4 regions of the Rahnella sp. BCC 1045 genome follow, and region 1 is predicted to be linked to each of the others. Evidence: predicted binding sites of a transcription regulator. Region 1 holds the regulator's gene; each other region holds the start of a gene.
The links. The regulator CRP, encoded in region 1, controls carbon source genes, mostly activating them, when cyclic AMP is high. The targets are predictions, from matches to a motif close to ATGTGANNNNNNTCACAT.
Positions count from the first base shown of each region.

Region 1 (4,563 bases):
TGCGAGTTAAAGCCCGGTTCCTGCATTGCCTGATTCAGTGAGGTGAACAGTTTATTATGCGCCTGATTGACCTGCATTCGGGTGTAAGCGAGTTTCGCGGCATCCGGATTTTCCTCAAGCAGCAACCGGATTGCGTTCTGATAGGTTTCCAGCGCCTGATGCGCATTCTGGCGCAGCAAACCGCTTTGCCATTGCGGCCACAACCAGATGGTGCCGCCGAAAGCCAGCGCACAGCCGATCAGCGTATCTATCAGCCGTGGTACGAGAAAATGTACGCCATTCATCGCCAGCAGTTGCAGGGTATACACGGCTGTCACTGTCATACCTACCATTGCCAGCCCGTAGTTTTTGCGTAAAACCGTGTAGGACAACAAAGTAATCAGCAGCATGCAGAGCAACGTGGTGCTTTCGGGTAATTCCAGCTTCAGCAATCCGGATGCAATCAGTAATCCGGCCAGCGTCCCCAGCGCACGGTGCTGGATACGTACGCGCGTGGCGTTATAGCCGTTCTGGCTGACCAGCATGATGGTCAGCAAAATCCAGTAGGGCTTGGGCAGATTGAAAAACAGACCAAGGCTGCTGCCAATCGCCAGGATGATGCCAAGCCGGGCAGCATTGCGCAGCGCGACCGATTTAAAGGAAAGATAACTTTTCAACGCCGGCCAGAAAGGTAAGCGGGGCTGAGTGTTCATCAGATCGCGTCGGTACAGCGGACGTTGTGTCCGCAATAAACGCGCAATGCGGCTGAAATGGTAATAGCAAAATTGACCGACCGGATTCTCCGGATTGCGCGCGGCTATTTTCTCCAGCGCGGCCAGTTCGTTGGCCATCGTAAATCGCCCGGATAAACGGTGATAAAGAATGTCATCAGCGATGACCCGCAGACGGGCGGAGATCACCTGCGCATTACGTCGTATAACCGCTTCGGCGTGGCTTTCTTCCACCAGCTTTTGCACTTCTTCCGGCTGATGCAGGCTCACCGTGATGTGTTCCTGCAAATCGAGTGCGACCTGAAAACGCTGGAACAGTCGCTTATGGTGATGATGATGTCCGTGTTGCGGCAGCATGTGCAGTTGCTGATAAAGCAGGGCAATCAGATCGATAACCTGTTGCTGACGCGCCAGCAGTGGCGGTAGCGCGGTTTCAGGATCGGTGTGTTGCGTCAGCAGGCTGTATTTCGCCTCGAAGTAATCTGCCAGTTGCAGATAGAGCTGGCTGAGGGTTTCGCGCATCGGTTGTTCTTTTGAAATACGAAACCACGCCCAGTTAAAGATACCGTACCAGGCGGTGCCTGCGGCGAACAGCGCCGGAGCTTGCCACATCGGGCGCAGACCCACCATGCTCAGCGTGAAGATGGTCGCCACCAGCGCACCGGGCAACAGACGCGCATGCAGCGGGCTGATTTCACCGGTCACGCCCAGCAGTAACGCCAGCGAGAACATGATGAGCGGCAGGGGAATGTGCCAGCTTTCCAGCATCACTTGCAGCAGAATGCTGCTCAGGGCAAAAAGCGTGCCGCCGACCATCAGACGTTTGAAAAAGCGTTTGTGTGGCGTATCCAGACCCGCGACATTGCAGCAGGCCGGGCACAGGGAAAACAGCAGACCCATTTGCAGATTGCCAAAAAGCCAGCAAATGCCAACAGGCAGGCACAACACCAGCGTCTGGCGCAGCGCGTAGTTAACTTCGGGATGATAGAACAGTCTTCGCCATAGCGTCATGCGTAAAGCTTAGCCCATAAAAAAGGCGCGACAGTTAGCTGTCGCGCCAATTTCTGAGGGATTAACGTGTGCCGTAAACGACAATCGTTTTACCGTGTGCGGAGATCAGGCTTTGATCTTCCAGCATTTTGAGAATACGTCCGACTGTTTCACGTGAACAACCGACGATTTGGCCGATTTCCTGACGGGTTATCTTGATTTGCATCCCGTCCGGATGGGTCATTGCATCAGGCTGTTTAGCCAGATTAAGCAAAGTTTGCGCGATACGGCCTGTTACGTCGAGGAAGGCAAGGTTGCCGACTTTCTCTGACGTCACTTGCAGACGGTTTGCCATCTGCGCGGAAAGACGCATCAGAATATCCGGGTTTACCTGAATCAGCTGGCGGAATTTTTTATAAGAAATTTCAGCCACTTCGCAGGCAGTTTTAGCACGCACCCAGGCACTGCGTTCCTGCCCTTCTTCGAAGAGTCCCAGCTCGCCGATGAAGTCACCTTGGTTAAGGTATGACAGTATCATTTCTTTGCCTTCTTCATCTTTAATCAGGACGGCAACCGACCCTTTCACGATGTAGTACAGCGTTTCGGCTTTTTCACCTTGGTGAATCAGCGTACTTTTAGAAGGATACTTATGTATATGACAGTGAGACAGGAACCATTCGAGAGTCGGGTCTGTTTGTGGCTTGCCGAGAACCATTTGCTATTATCCTCTGTTGTTATCGCTGCCCAAAATCACAGGGCTCAGAGTTCCCTGTACGGCACTTACTTTAAAAAGCGCCCTTTCAGCATATAACTCCCCAGAAATGCTGCAAGCGGATGTCGGAGTGAAACAGCCTGATTATTGCTGTTAACACCGTGGGTTCTGTTCTTAAACCGCAAAAACCGTCACCGCAATTTACTGGAAAGTATGTTTCGGCTTTGTTTGTAACACAGGTTTGCAATGCTGTCTTCTGTTGTCTCGCTTCAGCATGATGGCGATCGGGTTACGTTGCCAGTTTTTGGGTGAAAGGGTAGTCTGAGGGGAAAATTTGACGAATTTATCCACCGGGAGAAGAGCACATGCACGCACGCGTAAAATGGGTAGAAGGGCTGACGTTTTTAGGTGAGTCAGCGTCGGGGCATCAGATCACAATGGATGGTAATGCGGGCGACAAAGCCCCGAGCCCGATGGAAATGTTGCTGATGTCGGCGGGCGGTTGCAGCGCGATTGATGTGGTATCTATTTTGCAAAAAGGCCGCAACGACGTGCGTGACTGCGAAGTGAAACTGACGTCTCAGCGCCGCGAAGAAGCACCGCGTCTGTTCACGCACATCAACCTGCATTTCATCGTCACCGGCAAAGACCTGACGGATAAAATTGTGGAACGCGCAGTCAGCCTGTCTGCGGAAAAATATTGCTCCGTTTCCCTGATGCTGGGCAAAGCCGCGACAATCACCCACAGTTTTGAAGTAGTGAACGCCGAATAAGTCACGACCAGTGATACGACTGGCACTGACTTCGCAGTAAATCCAGAAATCGCCGCGCGGCAAACGTCAGCGGCGATTTCTGCGAATAGAGCACGCAATATTCAGCTTCCGGCAGCGTATCGATATTGAGCAGGCAAAGCCTGTCCTGTAAGCCGAACGGCGCGCGCATGGCCTTCGCCACAATCGTCAGATAATCCGACTGCAACACCATATTCAGCCCGCACACTACCGAATCCGTTCTTACCGGCGTTTCCCCGGCTGGTGCGTTAAAGCCGTTCATCGAAAGCTGAATCTGCTGGTAGTAACCCATATCCGTTTCCGGCAACACCCAGCGCGCGCACTGCAATTCGTCGAGCGTGGTGGCATCTGCCAGCGGATGCCCTTGCCGCGCAATCACGCCAAAAGGGGCGCTAAACAGCGGCTCACGCACCAAATCCTCCAGCGGAAAACCCGGCCCGGCGGTCCCGACAGCAAAATCGAGTTTCCCTTCACGCAGCGCCGGTAACAGCGTCGAAAGCTGGCCTTCTTTAATCAGCAGTTTGGACTGGGGAAATTGCGTTTTGAACGCTTCACTGAGGGCCGGAAATACCGTCAGCGCCAGCAGTGATGAAAACCCGATAGCCACCGAACCCTGCGAATACTGATTAATCTGCCGGATCTCATCCGCCGCACGTTCAAGTTCTTCGAGAATAAACTGCATGCGCTGCGCAAAGGCACGGCCGGTTTCCGTCAGCGCCATGCCCTGATTGCCGCGCACGATAAGCTGAGTTTCAAGCGTTTGTTCCAGTTCCCGCAAGGTTCTGCTGACCGCGGGCTGCGACTGATTCATCGCCCGCGCCGCGCCGCGAATACTGCCGCTGCGGATAACCTGCTGGAAAACCTTGAGTTGCTGCAATTTCGGTAAATAACGCATGTCGCCTCGCTTGAAAGCCCTATCAGTAAAAAGCATCACCCGCCCAAAAATTGCATCTTATGGCAAACCTGTAAAGCTGATAGCTTCAGATTTGGAATAAATAATGCGTTGTTATTCAGTTGATTACGTGATGCATGTCGCATTTTACTTTTCGCCCGACAGTGAGAACTTCTGACGCGGTGATAACAAAAAGGGATATCCGCTATGAAAAGTCGTTCCCTGATGATCTTCCTGCTGTTCGTCGGTTATGCGGTGGTTTATATCGACAAAACGGTGATGGGGTTCGCGCTGCTGCCGATTGAGCGCGAATTTAACCTGCAACCAGAGCAGCTGGGTTACATCACCGGCATTTTCTTCCTGGCCTATTCGCTGTTTCAGATCCCCGCTGGCTGGCTGAATGACCGCTTCGGCTACAAAAAAGTACTTGGTATCTCGCTGTTTTTGCTCGGCGGGTTCGCGCTCTGC
Region 1 covers NZ_JAFMOZ010000138.1:54,647-59,209, reverse strand. The annotation lists gene J1782_RS19730 (YccS/YhfK family putative transporter) at 1-1,721, opposite strand, end outside; gene crp (cAMP-activated global transcriptional regulator CRP) at 1,783-2,415, opposite strand; gene J1782_RS19720 (OsmC family protein) at 2,778-3,185, shown strand; gene J1782_RS19715 (LysR substrate-binding domain-containing protein) at 3,187-4,098, opposite strand; gene J1782_RS19710 (MFS transporter) at 4,303-4,563, shown strand, end outside.

Region 2 (4,563 bases), on a different contig from region 1:
CAGGCGGTGAAACGACACCGGCTTAATAATGTAGTCAAACGCGCCGCTGCGCATGGCGTGGCTGCACGTCTGCATATCGCTGGCCGCCGTAATGAAAATCACCGAGCAGTCGAAGCTTTTCAGCAGCGGGCTGTCGATCAGATCCACGCCCTGGCCGTCTGGCAGGTAATTATCCAGCAGCACCAGCCTCGGCTGATGCTGCCGCAATAACGAACGGGCCTGTTCCAGCGTGGCGGCAATCCCGACCACGCGCAGGTTAAAGTTTTGCTCGATAAAATCACGGTGCAGACCGGCCAGATGCGGCTCGTCTTCCACAATCACGACATCGAGTGCGCTGCTGTTATTCATGTTGCTGTCCTGTTGACCTCTCTGACGGATACGGGATAAACACTGAAAATATCGTACCCTGAGGCGCATTGTCTGAGATTTCGATGCTGCCGCCCGCCTGACGGACGTAACCGGCCACCAGATAAAGCCCGATGCCGTGTTCCGCGCCGGTCATCTCATCGCCGCCGGAAGGCTTCGAGGTGACGCCTTGTTCAAACAGATTCGGCTTCAGGGCGTCATCGACGCCGCCACCGCGATCGGCCACCTCAATCAGCAGCTCGCGGTTCCTGTCTGAAATATACAATTCTACCGGCGAAATCGGTGCGCCGGCTTTCAGCGTGGCGTCCACGGCGTTATCAAGCAGATTGCCGATCACCGACATCAGCTCGGTTTCGCCGATGACCGGCGGAATACGGATTAACTGGCAGGCCGGGTCAAACACCAGCTCCACGCCTTTCTCGCGCGCACTGACGAATTTTCCCAACAGCAGCCCGCAAAGGGCAGGCGACGTGAAGCGTGCCGACACGAAATCCAGCACCGCCTGCGCACCTTCTGACTGTGCCTGAATATAGTGCATCGCATCATCGTAACGCTGCATTTGCAGCAAACCGGCCAGCGTCGCCGTCCAGTTCAGCTGTTCATGGCGCATGATGCGCAGGCTATCGGCGTAGCGTTTCACCTGACTCAGCTGGCTGCTCAGCGTATTAATGTCATTTTTATCGCGGAAACTGAACACCCAGCCGCTTTCTTTGCCCGGCTCCAGCTCAATAGGCACGCGGTTCATGATTACCTGACGCTGGTTGAGCACCGTTATCTGATCATGGCGGCTGCTATTGTCCTGAAGACCGCTTTGCGTAAAGAACGCGGGCGGCGTATGGAGCACTTCTTCCAGCGGTTTGCCGATCAGCTCGTTTTCCGGCTGACGGATATCGAGTAATTCCCGGGCGGCGCGGTTAATGGAAATCAGCTGCTTCTCAGCATTAATCGCAAATACGCCTTCATACATCGCTTCCAGCAACGCTTTTTGCTGGCGAACCAGCAGCGCAATATCCTTGGGTTCAAGCCAGAACATCTGTTTTTTGACGTTGCGGGTAAACATCCACGAGAAAATAAACAGCAGTAATAAAAGAAGAAGACCGTATAAACCGGCCTGCGCCAGACGGTGACCGTTAATATTGTCGATGTAAGACGTGAGATAGCCGACCGACACAATGCCGATGACCTGATTATTTTCGTCGAGGATCGGCGCTTTGCTGCGTAATGAAACACCGATGCCGCCCTGACGCACCGATATAATGGTTTTCCCGGCCAGCACCTCCGCGTTATCGCCGCCAATCATCGGCAGATCTATTCTGTCCGGGGATTCCGAGTGATAAAGATGCCGCTCGCGGACGTCACCAATCACGATATAACTCGCATCACTCTTATCGCGTAACGGCTGGATAAGACGGGCAATTCCCGGCACATCGCGACGGGCGACTTTCTGCGCCAGCCCCGGTATCAGCGCGATTTCGCTGGCCTGAACTTTGGCGCGTTGCCCCAGGTCGTGATGCAGCTGGCGGTCAATAATATGAAATAAAATAGCGCCCAGCAGCGCCAGCAACAGGCAGGAAAATACCACCAGAGATAAAAAGAGCTTTACCTGAAAAGGTAATCTTAATTTCATACATTCCGCCAAAAGCCAGCCCTGACACACACATCGAATAAGCCTATCACGGCGAAAACGCTGCCGTAATCTGACATAAGCGAAGTTGTGAACGAAGAAGATAAATAGAATGTAATTCACACAGTGATTGCAAGGTTAATTGCGGGTTTTACTACTTATCTGATAATCCTTATAAATTTGGACGCATTAACTCCATAAACACCATAACAACCTTTATCCCTGCGGCCTTAATTTGAACAACCTCACATCCGCCTGACCGGCCATTTTCATATGCTCAGATCATCAATAAGAAAAGTATTACCAAGAAAGAGGCAATGCCATGAGCACAACCGACGATTCCTACATCGCTGTCAACAAAACAAAAGCTTCCGGCCTGTCTGCCAGACAAAAATGGTGGCGCATTCTGGATAACTACAAGATAGGGATTATTCCGCTGCCGTTTTTCCTGCTGGCGGGCGTGCTGATCCTGCTGGATTGCCTGAACGGCAAACTGCCCAGCGATATCGTTGTGATGGTCGCGACGCTGGCCTTCTTCGGCTTTGCCTGTGGCGAATTTGGAAAGCGGCTGCCGGTGGTCGGCAAACTCGGCGCGGCGGCGATTTGCGCCACCTTTATTCCGTCCGCGATGGTGCATTACGGCCTGCTGCCGGACGTTGTGGTCGATTCCACGGTCAAATTCTATAAATCCACCAACATTCTCTATCTCTACATCTGCTGCATTATTGTCGGCAGCATCATGAGCATGAATCGCCAGGTGCTGATCCAGGGCTTTATGCGGATCTTCGTGCCGATGCTGTGCGGGGAAGTGGTCGGGATGATCGCCGGAATGGCGATGGGTACCGCGTTAGGTTTACCACTGGTGCAAACCTTCTTCTTCCTGATCCTGCCTATCATGGCCGGTGGCGTGGGTGAAGGCGCGATCCCGCTGTCGATGGGCTACGCGACTATCCTGCATATGGAGCAGGGCGTGGCGCTGGGGCGTATTCTGCCGATCGTTATGCTCGGCGGCCTGACAGCGATTGTGCTGGCGGGCGTACTGAACCAGCTGGGGAAACGTTATCCGCATCTCACCGGCGAAGGTCAGCTGATGCCGTCGAAGAAAGGTGAACTCGGCAGCGGGACTGATGAATTCGAAGGAAATCCGGGCGTGAATGCGCTGGCCTGTGGCGCGCTGCTGGCGATCCTTCTGTACATGGTCGGGATGCTCGGACAGAAATGGATCGGCCTGCCCGCGCCGGTCGGTATGTTATTTGCGGCAGTGCTGGTGAAACTGGCGAACGGCGTGTCACCGACCATTCAGCACGGCTCGATGACGGTATATAAATTCTTCCGCACCGCGGTGACTTATCCGGTGCTGTTCGCGGTGGGCGTGGCGATTACGCCTTGGCAGGAACTGATCAACGCGTTTACCGTGCAAAATCTGCTGGTGATCGTGACCACCGTGCTGGCGCTGGTCGGCACCGGTTTTTACGTCGGGAAAAAAATCGGTATGCATCCCATTGATGTGGCGATTGTTTCCTGTTGCCAGAGCGGGCAGGGCGGCACCGGCGACGTGGCAATTCTGACGTCCGGCAACCGCATGACGCTGATGCCTTTCGCACAAATTGCCACCCGTATCGGCGGTGCGATCAACGTTTCCGTCGGGCTTTTCGTGCTGGCGAAGTTCTTCTCCTGAGTTCCTTCCGCCCCCTTTTTCCGTTAAAGGGGGCAAACCTGCAAAAATTAGAAAGTCTCATTTTGGACTCGTTTTGGGGTGGTTATTTTTTGCTCATCGGTTATTATTTGCGCACTCAACGAAGAGTCACCCGCCCCGTTCGCTGGTCTACAGGTAAGGATAAAATCTATTTTTGAAAAAAGAACGTTCGTATGTTTCGCATTAAAACCCTGGTTTATTTTTTATTATTGATAGTCTCTTCATTCTTTAGCATTAATTCCTTTGCCTTCGAATTGCCAAAGGAATTCGCGTCTCTCGGGAAAAAGAATTATTCCCATAAAGAAATTTTTAAATTACATAACGAAGCGCCTTTATCCGCAGATAATGGCAATCCTGATGAAATTAAAACGGCATTATTATCTCAGTATTCCCATTGGAAAGGCACTCAGTACCATCTGGGTGGCACGACCCACAAAGGCGTGGATTGCTCAGCGCTGATGCAGCATCTGTTCAATGACTCCCTGCATCATCCGTTGCCACGCACAACGTTTGAGCAAATTAAAAATGGCAAAAAGGTGAATAAAGATAACCTTCAGCCCGGTGATTTAGTCTTTTTCAAAACAACAGAGGCCGATCGCCATGTGGGTGTTTATATTGGCGATAATCAGTTTATTCATGCTTCTAAAATTGAAGGGGTGACGATATCGTCACTGGATAATCAGTATTGGGTCAACCATTATGAAACAGCGCGACGTCTGGAATTAATGAGTTAACACTTATAAATTAAAAAGGCGGATTAATACTCTCCGCCCTTTAATTACTGATTATTTATCTGACGATGTTTGCCACAAATTTAACTGACCGTCTGAGACATGCTGATCAATCGCCGCCAGCTCTTCGGTGGTGAAGCGCAGGT
Region 2 covers NZ_JAFMOZ010000096.1:27,744-32,306, reverse strand. The annotation lists gene J1782_RS03835 (response regulator) at 1-348, opposite strand, end outside; gene J1782_RS03830 (sensor histidine kinase) at 341-1,993, opposite strand; gene J1782_RS03825 (2-hydroxycarboxylate transporter family protein) at 2,313-3,668, shown strand; gene J1782_RS03820 (NlpC/P60 family protein) at 3,860-4,420, shown strand; gene mgrA (L-glyceraldehyde 3-phosphate reductase) at 4,472-4,563, opposite strand, start outside.
Region 2: the regulator CRP is predicted to act here: its motif matches at 2,224-2,241, upstream of J1782_RS03825 (2-hydroxycarboxylate transporter family protein).

Region 3 (4,563 bases), on a different contig from region 1:
CCATCACTTACACGGTGATTTCGCGCGTCGAAGAGATCACCGTGGCGATTGTCTGTAGTTCGCTGATCCACATGCTGGTGTTCCCGGTGCGTATGCGCAATCTTCTGGAGAGCAGCGTCAGTAACTGGTACGACAGTGCTAAAAAACTCTGTTCTGAGTTGCTGACCGTTACGCCCAAAGAGACGTCGCCTGAGCGCGAACACATTCTGGTGCAGATGGCGAACTACCCCATCAGCGTGGAAACGCTGATTACGCATTGCGTGTTTGAGGGCGATTCCGCGCGCCGGTTAATTCGCCTGGTGACCGCGCAGTATCAGCATTTGTCGTATCTGATCCCGACCCTGACGGCGATTGAAAAACGTCTGAGCCTGCTGGGCGAGCAGGGCATTGCGTTCCCGGATTTTGTCTCCGCGACCTTCAGCCAGTTTTTGCTGTGGCTGAACAGCCCGGAGCAAAGCGGCAATGCGAAGGCGATTCAGGACGATATCCGCGCGTCGCAGGAAAGAATTAAAACGTGCTACGAGCGGGGCGAAATGACGCCGGAAGAAGGGCTGTTGTTTATCGGTTTGCTGGAGCGTTTGCAGAATTTCATTCACATTGCGGAATCATACTTTGGCGTGACCGAACGCGTCAGCCAGTTCAGCAAAGAGAAAAAACGCAGCAAACTCAGGCTCATCAGAAAGCATAAAGATGAAGGGATGATCCTGTTATCGGCCTTCAGCGCCTTTGCCGCCACCATGGTCGGTTGTCTGTTCTGGATCGGCACCGGCTGGCGTGACGGGGCTTCCGCGCCGATGATGGCGGCGGTTATCTGTTCGTTCTTCGCCTCGCTCGACAGCCCGATTGCCTCGATCCACGTCTTTCTCAAAGGCGTGCTGATTGCGATTCTGATCAGCATTGTTTATGCCGCCGTGTTTATTCCGCTGACAGTGACGTTTGAATCACTGATTATCTGCCTCGCGCCGGGTCTGCTGGCGCTCGGACTGGTGATTGCCAATCCTTCCACCAACTTTATCGGCCTGATTATTGCCACGCAGATCCCCGGTTTTATCGGCATGAGCCATGATTTCAAACCTGACCTGCTGGTGATCGTTAACGCAGCGATTTCCACGCTGGTGGGGATTGTGATTGCATTGCTGACCACGGCACTTATCCGCAATAAACGGCCTTCATGGACGGCAAAACGCGCATTGCGCAAAGGCATTAAAGAGTTATTGCAGTTTACCAATGCGATCAAAATTAACGCGTCGTCACTGCGCGGGCGTCAGCAGTACGTCGCGAGTATGCTCGATAAGGTGAATATTATTTTGCCGCGTAATAAAGTTGATCCGGTGCCGAATGTCGCGCTGGGCGGAAATTTGATTACGGAAATCTGGCTGGGCGTGAATTGCTATGATTTTTATGCCCGCCATCAGGCTATTTTAAAAAGTCATACGCTGGAAACGGACGCGCTGATGTTTGAAATTAATCAGTACATCAAAATGCGGCTGAAAAATATTTATATCGCGCCGCCGCAATCCCTGCTTGAGGAATTAAACCGCGTTTTGTTAAACCTCGAAGCGCTGTGCCGTTCGGACATGACGCTATTTAAACCGCTGTTCCATCTGTTCAATATCCGTATGGCGCTGTACCCGACGGAACGCTGGCCGGAAGGGCTTGCTGCCTGAAATTTCTCTTCATTTCTGTATAAAAAAACCACGCCTTGACGTGGTTTTTTCACGATCATATTACTTATTTTTTCTTATACACGTCAGCAGTGCCGTGGATTTTATTGTTGGTATTGCCGGACGTTAATACAAAGACGTCACCGCCTTTTTTATCGGCTTTTTTAGACAGGTCTTCAATTGCGCCTGACTGCGAAGTTTTATTCGACGTAGTGACCGAACCGACTTTGGTATATTGCGAGGCGACTTTTTCAAAATCTGCTTTCTTCAATAGCTGAGCAGAAAATGCGCTAAAGGAAAGACCACCGGTTAACGCCACAGCCAGCAACGCGTGAGATATTTTCATTTTTGCCTCAGAAGTATGAGTACCGGAAATCCGGCGGAAGAACATCGTGATACGCCTGTTTTTTAATTACCCTGTTAAGTAATAAGCCGCTGCAAAAACAGCGGTTTATTACGTGATTTAAGTAATAGACAAGGAACGTGATTATTACAAGGCGGAATCACTATTCTTTGCTGAACCCGAGACTGTGTTATTCACCTGTTAATAACCCCATCTAAAATGTTTCATCGCTAATAATTAACTTTGAACCTGATCACATTTATGGTTTTCACCCGCCGCCACCGATTGTCAGACGCGAAAATCCCTCTGATAATGTTACCGATAACATGTTACCGGTAACATTTTTATTTAAGATCCCGTGCCAGGAGCTGAACCGTGAGCCAGAACCAGAACAACAATCAGAATAACAATCGTATTTATATTTTCATGGGCGTATCCGGCAGCGGAAAATCCGCCGTCGCCAACGCCGTTTCACACCAGTTATCCGCCGGTTTTCTTGACGGCGATTTTCTGCACCCGCGCAGCAATATTTCCAAAATGGCCGCAGGCGAGGCGTTAAACGATGACGACCGCGCGCCGTGGCTGGCCGCACTCAACGACGCGGCGTTCGCGATGCAGCGGACCAATAACGTGTCGATCATCGTCTGTTCCGCGCTTAAGAAACGCTACCGCGACCGCTTGCGGGCAGGCAACGGCAATCTGTCATTTATCTATCTGCAAGGCGATTTTCCGGTGATCGAGGAACGCATGGCAGCGCGAAAAGGCCATTTCTTTAAGTCACAAATGCTGATTTCTCAGTTCGCCGCGCTGGAGCAGCCAGGGGGTGAAGAGAGCGATGTCATCACCATCAATATCAACCAGCCGCTTGACGATGTCATCGCAGAAACCCTGCAACATATTCAAAGTTTCCAGCAACAGGAGCACTGCGCGTGAATACAGTTACTTTAGTCGGGACAGCGGTCGGGTCGGTTTTACTGCTTCTGTTCCTGGTCATGAAAGTCCGCATGCACGCCTTTGTGGCGCTGATGCTGGTATCAATCGCCGCCGGGATTTTCTCCGGTATGCCCATTGATACTATTGCCGACACCATGCAAAAAGGCATGGGCAGCACGCTCGGTTTTCTGGCGATCGTAGTGGCGCTGGGCGCGATGTTTGGCAAGATCCTGCATGAAGTCGGCGCGCTCGATCAAATTGCGGCCCATTTACTGAATCGTTTCGGCAAAAACAAAGCCAATTACGCCCTCGGGATTGCCGGGCTGGTGTGCGCGTTGCCGCTGTTTTTCGACGTCGCCATTGTTCTGCTGATCGGCATTGTGTTTGCCGTTGCGCGCCGAACTGACGGCAACATTGTCAGGCTGGCGATCCCGTTGTTTGCCGGTGTTGCCGCAGCCGCCTGTTTCCTGCTTCCGGGGCCGGTGCCGATGCTTCTCGCGTCACAACTTAACGCGGATTTTGGCTGGATGATTGCCATCGGTCTGGTCGCCGCCATTGCCGGCATGCTGATCGCCGGGCCGCTGTACGGCAATTTCATCAGCCGCTATGTGAACTGGCCAATGCCGGTGGAAGAAAATGCGCCGACGCTGAACAAAGACAATCTGCCGTCTTTCGGTTTCAGTCTGGCACTCATCTTATGCCCGCTGGTGCTGGTGGGGATGAAAACCATCGGCGCGCGTTTCGTCACTCAGGGTTCTCATTTGCAGCAATGGCTGGAATTTATAGGCCATCCCTTCACCGCCATTCTGATTGCCTGCCTGATTGTGATTTACGGTCTGGCTAAACCGCGCGGCATGACCAACGAACAAACTCTGGCCATCTGTTCTGCTGCCGTACAACCGGCCGGGATCATCCTGCTGATGACCGGTGCGGGCGGCGTGTTCAAACAAATTCTGGTGGATTCCGGCGTCGGCCCGGCCATCGGTGACGCCATGATAGGCACCGGTTTGCCTATCGCCGTGGCCTGTTTTGCGCTGGCCGCCGTGGTGCGCGTGATTCAGGGGTCGGCGACCGTCGCCTGCCTGACCACCGTCGGCCTGGTTCTGCCGGTGACGCATCAGCTCGGGCTGAACGGCGGGCAACTTGCGGCGCTGGCCATCTGTATCACCGGCGGTTCCATCGTGCTGAGCCACGTGAACGACGCCGGTTTCTGGCTGTTCGGTAAATTTACCGGTGCCAGTGAACTGCAAACGCTGAAAACCTGGACCGTGATGGAAACCCTGCTGGGCACCACCGGCGGGATCATCGGCATGATTGCTTTCACGATGCTTTAAGTAAAGGAGAACGAAATGATTAACGAAACAGTCTCGCGCGTCACGCAGCGGATCATTGAACGCTCCGCCCCGACCCGCGAAGCCTATCTGGCGCGTATGGAATCTGCCCGTTCGAAAACGGTTCACCGTGCGCAGCTGGCCTGCGGCAATCTGGCGCACGGTTTTGCGGCCTGCCAGCCGGATGAGAAAAACGCCCTGAAAAATCTGGTTCGCAGCGACATCGCGATTATCACCGCTTACAACGATATGCTCTCCGCGCATCAGCCTTACGAGCATTACCCGCAGCGCC
Region 3 covers NZ_JAFMOZ010000122.1:36,481-41,043, reverse strand. The annotation lists gene J1782_RS10545 (FUSC family protein) at 1-1,667, shown strand, start outside; gene yahO (DUF1471 family periplasmic protein YahO) at 1,732-2,010, opposite strand; gene gntK (gluconokinase) at 2,383-2,940, shown strand; gene gntU (gluconate transporter) at 2,937-4,274, shown strand; gene edd (phosphogluconate dehydratase) at 4,290-4,563, shown strand, end outside.
Region 3: the regulator CRP is predicted to act here: its motif matches at 2,249-2,266, upstream of gntK (gluconokinase).

Region 4 (4,563 bases), on a different contig from region 1:
GCCGGAGAACAGAACGTAAATGACGGTGACTTTCCATTTAATGAATTCATCATTATGGAAGACCAGCGTCAGGGTGCCAAAAACAGCCACCATGGCGAAGGTGATTAACGTCATTTTCTCAATTTTGCGATACATCACCCAGGTGATGACTAACGCCAGCGCAGTGGCAGCGATCAACGCGCCTGATGCGACAAAAATGTCGTAAAGCTTATAAACCACAAAAAAGACAATCAGGGGAAGAAAATCGAGGAGCTGCTTCATACTTCATTCCATGTTTTATGTATGGGATGACTATACCGGAATCATTTACCGGACAAAAGAAAAGGGCGCCGGAGCGCCCCTGAAAAAGTTATGTCACTATTAAACATGTAATTTCATGTAAAGACGGAACAGATAAATCAGGATAAATGCCGTGATGACATTGCTGAGCGCGCCGAAAATCACCGCGCTTATCATCGGATTCAACGCACTTAACGCGCCGACGAAAAGCATCAGAACCACCTGCGCCAGAATCCACATCAAAACACCCGGCGCAACCAGGCGCACATGGCTGAAGGCCAGACGGGTGCTCAGACGCATGGCTTTAAACATCCCGACCTGCTCTTTACAGGCGATGATTGGCGACATTGACCAGGCAATGGCAATCAGAAACGCAGGCACGAAAAGCAGCGCCAGACCGAGACGGAACATCACGCTGAAGACGAACAGCAAAAGGATTAAGCGCGGCAACACCGGCAAAGAAGCGGTCACCACCTGGGTTATGCTGGCGCGCACGCCCTGTGAAACCAGCTGGATCAGCGTCAGGATCCCGCCAACCAGAATCACATTTCCGGCCAGCGTCGAGAACAGCGCCGCAATGCTGTAGCGGAAAATGGCGCTTTGTTGTTCCGGCGTGACCTGTTGTTCAATGAAACCCATCATATCGGCGACGCTCATGCCCGCCATGTTGTTCATAAGTTGCCCGATAGCATCAAGCTGATCGGCTGACGGGCTTAAAATCCAGCTCAATATGACGGTAATTAATGCGGCCAGCAGGGAAAGCGCGAAAACGCTACTCAGCTGATTACGCAAAAAATTATAACTGTCACGGTACAATGTACTGGCCGTGATAGACATGGACGCTCCTTGGCACAAGCTAAAAATAACAAGGCGGGGATTGTAACCTGTAATAGGCCCCCGCCGATACTTTTGCGCTGACTTCCTGTCAGTCAGCCTGATGAACCTCTGCCAGCTCTGGCGTGAAAGACCCGACATCAATCATCGGTAAATCCACATCCAGCGGCGGCAGGCCGTAACGCGCACGTGCGCGATCGCAGGCCGTATTGGCGACACCGTTCAGCCCCGACTGATCAAACTCGCGGCAGGGTGTCGGGCGGTTAAGGTAAACAGAACAGGAAACCGATTGTCCCACTTCCCCTTCCAGAGCCACACAGCGAGGCGACTTGCTGTTGGTGCCTTTCATGCAGCTCAAAAAAGGCGTGACTTGTTCTGTCAGTGCCTGCGGAACAACGCCGCCAGCTTCTTCAGATTCAGCCCAATAAAATGAAACACGGAAATAGGCGCAGCACGCGCCACAGGTCATACAAGGATTATTAATTTCGCTCATCTTGGGAAGCTACCGACTCCTTACGGCACCAAACCAAAACCAACAGGGTTCAGGCAAATTACGCAGCGGCATTTTTTTTAGCAACTGAAATTTTTGGGCTTTAATGAAACAGCAAAATCCCCTCGTTTTTGATGCAGATCAATTCCTTTGTTTTTAGAGATTTAGATCGGATTGAGAAAGATGCAATTTATGAAAAATTGTTTTAAAGATGTGATCCCGCTTTGATCAAACCGTACCAAAGAGTAGGTATCATTCGCGCGGCCAATAAATAAACCATACAAAGGGAAGGGACAATGAAAGCAGCATATTGGGCATTAGTGGCAGCAGCGGCATTTCCGGCAATCGCGAGCGCACATGAAGCAGGGGATGTGATTGTTCGTGTAGGGACAGCAACCGTTCGTCCAACCGAAGGTTCAGACAACGTCCTGGGGCTGGGTTCTTTTAACATCAATAACAACACGCAGATGGGTTTGACGCTCGGCTATATGTTTACCGACAACATCGGGATGGAACTGCTGGCCGCGACGCCATTCCAGCATAAAATCGGTCTGAAAAGCACCGGAACAATTGCTGAAGTGAAACAGTTGCCGCCGTCATTGATGGCGCAATACTACTTTGGGGATAAGCGCGACAAACTGCGTCCGTACCTCGGTTTGGGTATCAACTACACCACCTTCTACGATACGAATTTCAACCAGACCGGGCGCGATGCCGGGCTTTCTGATCTGAGCGTAAAAGACTCCTGGGGCGTGGCCACGCAGGCGGGCCTGGATTACAATCTCGATGATAACTGGCTGATCAACATGTCGGTCTGGTGGATGGATATCGATACAGAAGTTAAATTCAAAGCAGGCGGCGAGCAGCAAAACATCAACACCCGGATTGATCCATGGGTCTTTATGTTTGGCGTCGGCTATCGTTTCTGATATTGCCTGTTACGTTGCAAAAAAAAGAGGCGCTTTGGCGCCTCTTCGTATTTCATCAGAAAGATCTCTGATTATTTCAGTCGCATATCGTTCTCGATGGAGCGTACACCCGCCACGCCGCGCGTGACTTCTACCGCACGGTTTGCATCTGCCGTTGACGTCACGAAACCACTCAACTGAACGCGGCCTTTGAAGGTCTCAACGCTGATTTCCCGTGATTTGATGGTCTTATCGGCCAGCAGGGCGGATTTGACTTTCGTGGTGACTACGGTGTCATCGATGTAACCACCCGTGCCTTCAGATTTTTTTGTCGGTGCGCAGGCAGCCACGGCCATGACGACCACTGCGGCCATGCAGAAAGCAGACAATGTCTTGAATAGCTTCATAAATAACTCTCCATGCTTTGTTATAAAACCAAAAGTCACCCGATTCAGACTCAGGCAAACAATACTTCGAGCACCCGTATTGTTATTGATTTGCCGAGTGATTTTAGTTTGGATTATTGGCGGGGTTTATACAAATCGAATGGAGAAAAAAAACGTAAGAATTTAAAAGAAACAGAACCTTAGTCAGGTATTGAATAAGGTTCTGTTTGCAGAAGCGCACGCGATTACGTGCGGGTGGCGGCTTTCATTTCACTGACGAAACGGGAAAGCTGAGCCAGCATTTCTGAAGGCTGATGCTGATTATTCTCTATGATGCGTACCGTCGCGGAACCGGAAATAGCCCCCGCCGCACCGGCGGCCAGCGTTTCTTTCACCTGTGAAGGCTCAGAAATTCCGAAGCCTTGCAAAGGCGGCGCTGCGTTATATTCACGCAGTTTATCCACCAGATGATTCAGCGGCGTCAGGGCGCGTTTTTCCGTCCCGGTCACACCAGCGCGTGACAGCAAATAGGTGTAGCCGCGGCCATGAGAGGAAATCTCGCGCAGCAGATCGTCTGACGCATTCGGCGGGCAGATGAAGATCGGCGCGATGCCGTGACGCAGCGCCGCCGCGCGGAACGGGGCCGATTCTTCAAACGGCACGTCGGCGACCAGCACGGAGTCCACGCCCACGTCAGCGCAACGCTGGTAGAAAGTTTCGATGCCGTTATGGAACACCAGGTTGGCGTACATCAGCAGGCCGATCGGGATATCCGGATGTTTTTCGCGAATGCGCGCCAGCATATTGAAGCATTGTGTTGGCGTCACCCCGGCGGCAAACGCGCGCAGGTTGGCGTTCTGAATCGTCGGGCCGTCTGCCAGCGGATCAGAGAACGGAATGCCCAGCTCCAGCGCGTCGGCACCGGCTTCAATCAGCGTATCGATGATGGACAGGGACAGCTCAACGCCCGGATCACCCAGCGTCACGAAGGGAACAAAGGCACCTTCTTTTTTGCTTTCCAGACGCTTAAATAATTGCTGATAACGTTCCATTAAATTTCTCCCCGGGCAGTCAGGATGTCATGTACGGTGAAAATATCTTTGTCGCCGCGGCCAGAAAGATTCACCACCAGAATTTGTTCTTTCTCTGGCGTTTCCTTGATAAGTTTCAGCGCGTAAGCCAGCGCGTGTGAAGATTCCAGTGCCGGAATAATCCCTTCATGGCGGGACAATTCTTTAAAGGCGTCCAGCGCTTCGTCATCGGTAATAGATACATATTCCGCGCGGCCGATGCTGTTCAGGAAAGCATGCTGCGGCCCGACAGACGGGAAATCCAGACCGGCAGAAATCGAATAAGATTCTTCAATCTGGCCTTCTGAGGTTTGCATCATCGGGGCTTTCATCCCGAAATAGATACCGACGTGACCATGTTTGAGCGGTGCGCCGTGTTGCCCGGTTTCTATACCCAGGCCACCCGGTTCAACACCAATCAGCTTCACGCTGGTGTCATCGATGAAATCAGCAAACATACCGATGGCGTTAGATCCACCGCCGACGCAGGCGATCACCGCATCCGGCAGACAGCCTTCGCGTTCCTGCATCTGCGCTTTGGTTTCTTCGCCAATCATGCGCTGGAATTCACGCACGATGGTCGGATAAGGATGCGG
Region 4 covers NZ_JAFMOZ010000109.1:33,862-38,424, reverse strand. The annotation lists gene J1782_RS06405 (septation protein A) at 1-261, opposite strand, end outside; gene J1782_RS06400 (YciC family protein) at 361-1,116, opposite strand; gene J1782_RS06395 (YkgJ family cysteine cluster protein) at 1,205-1,606, opposite strand; gene ompW (outer membrane protein OmpW) at 1,900-2,532, shown strand; gene J1782_RS06385 (BON domain-containing protein) at 2,604-2,918, opposite strand; gene trpA (tryptophan synthase subunit alpha) at 3,143-3,949, opposite strand; gene trpB (tryptophan synthase subunit beta) at 3,949-4,563, opposite strand, start outside.
Region 4: the regulator CRP is predicted to act here: its motif matches at 1,733-1,750, upstream of ompW (outer membrane protein OmpW).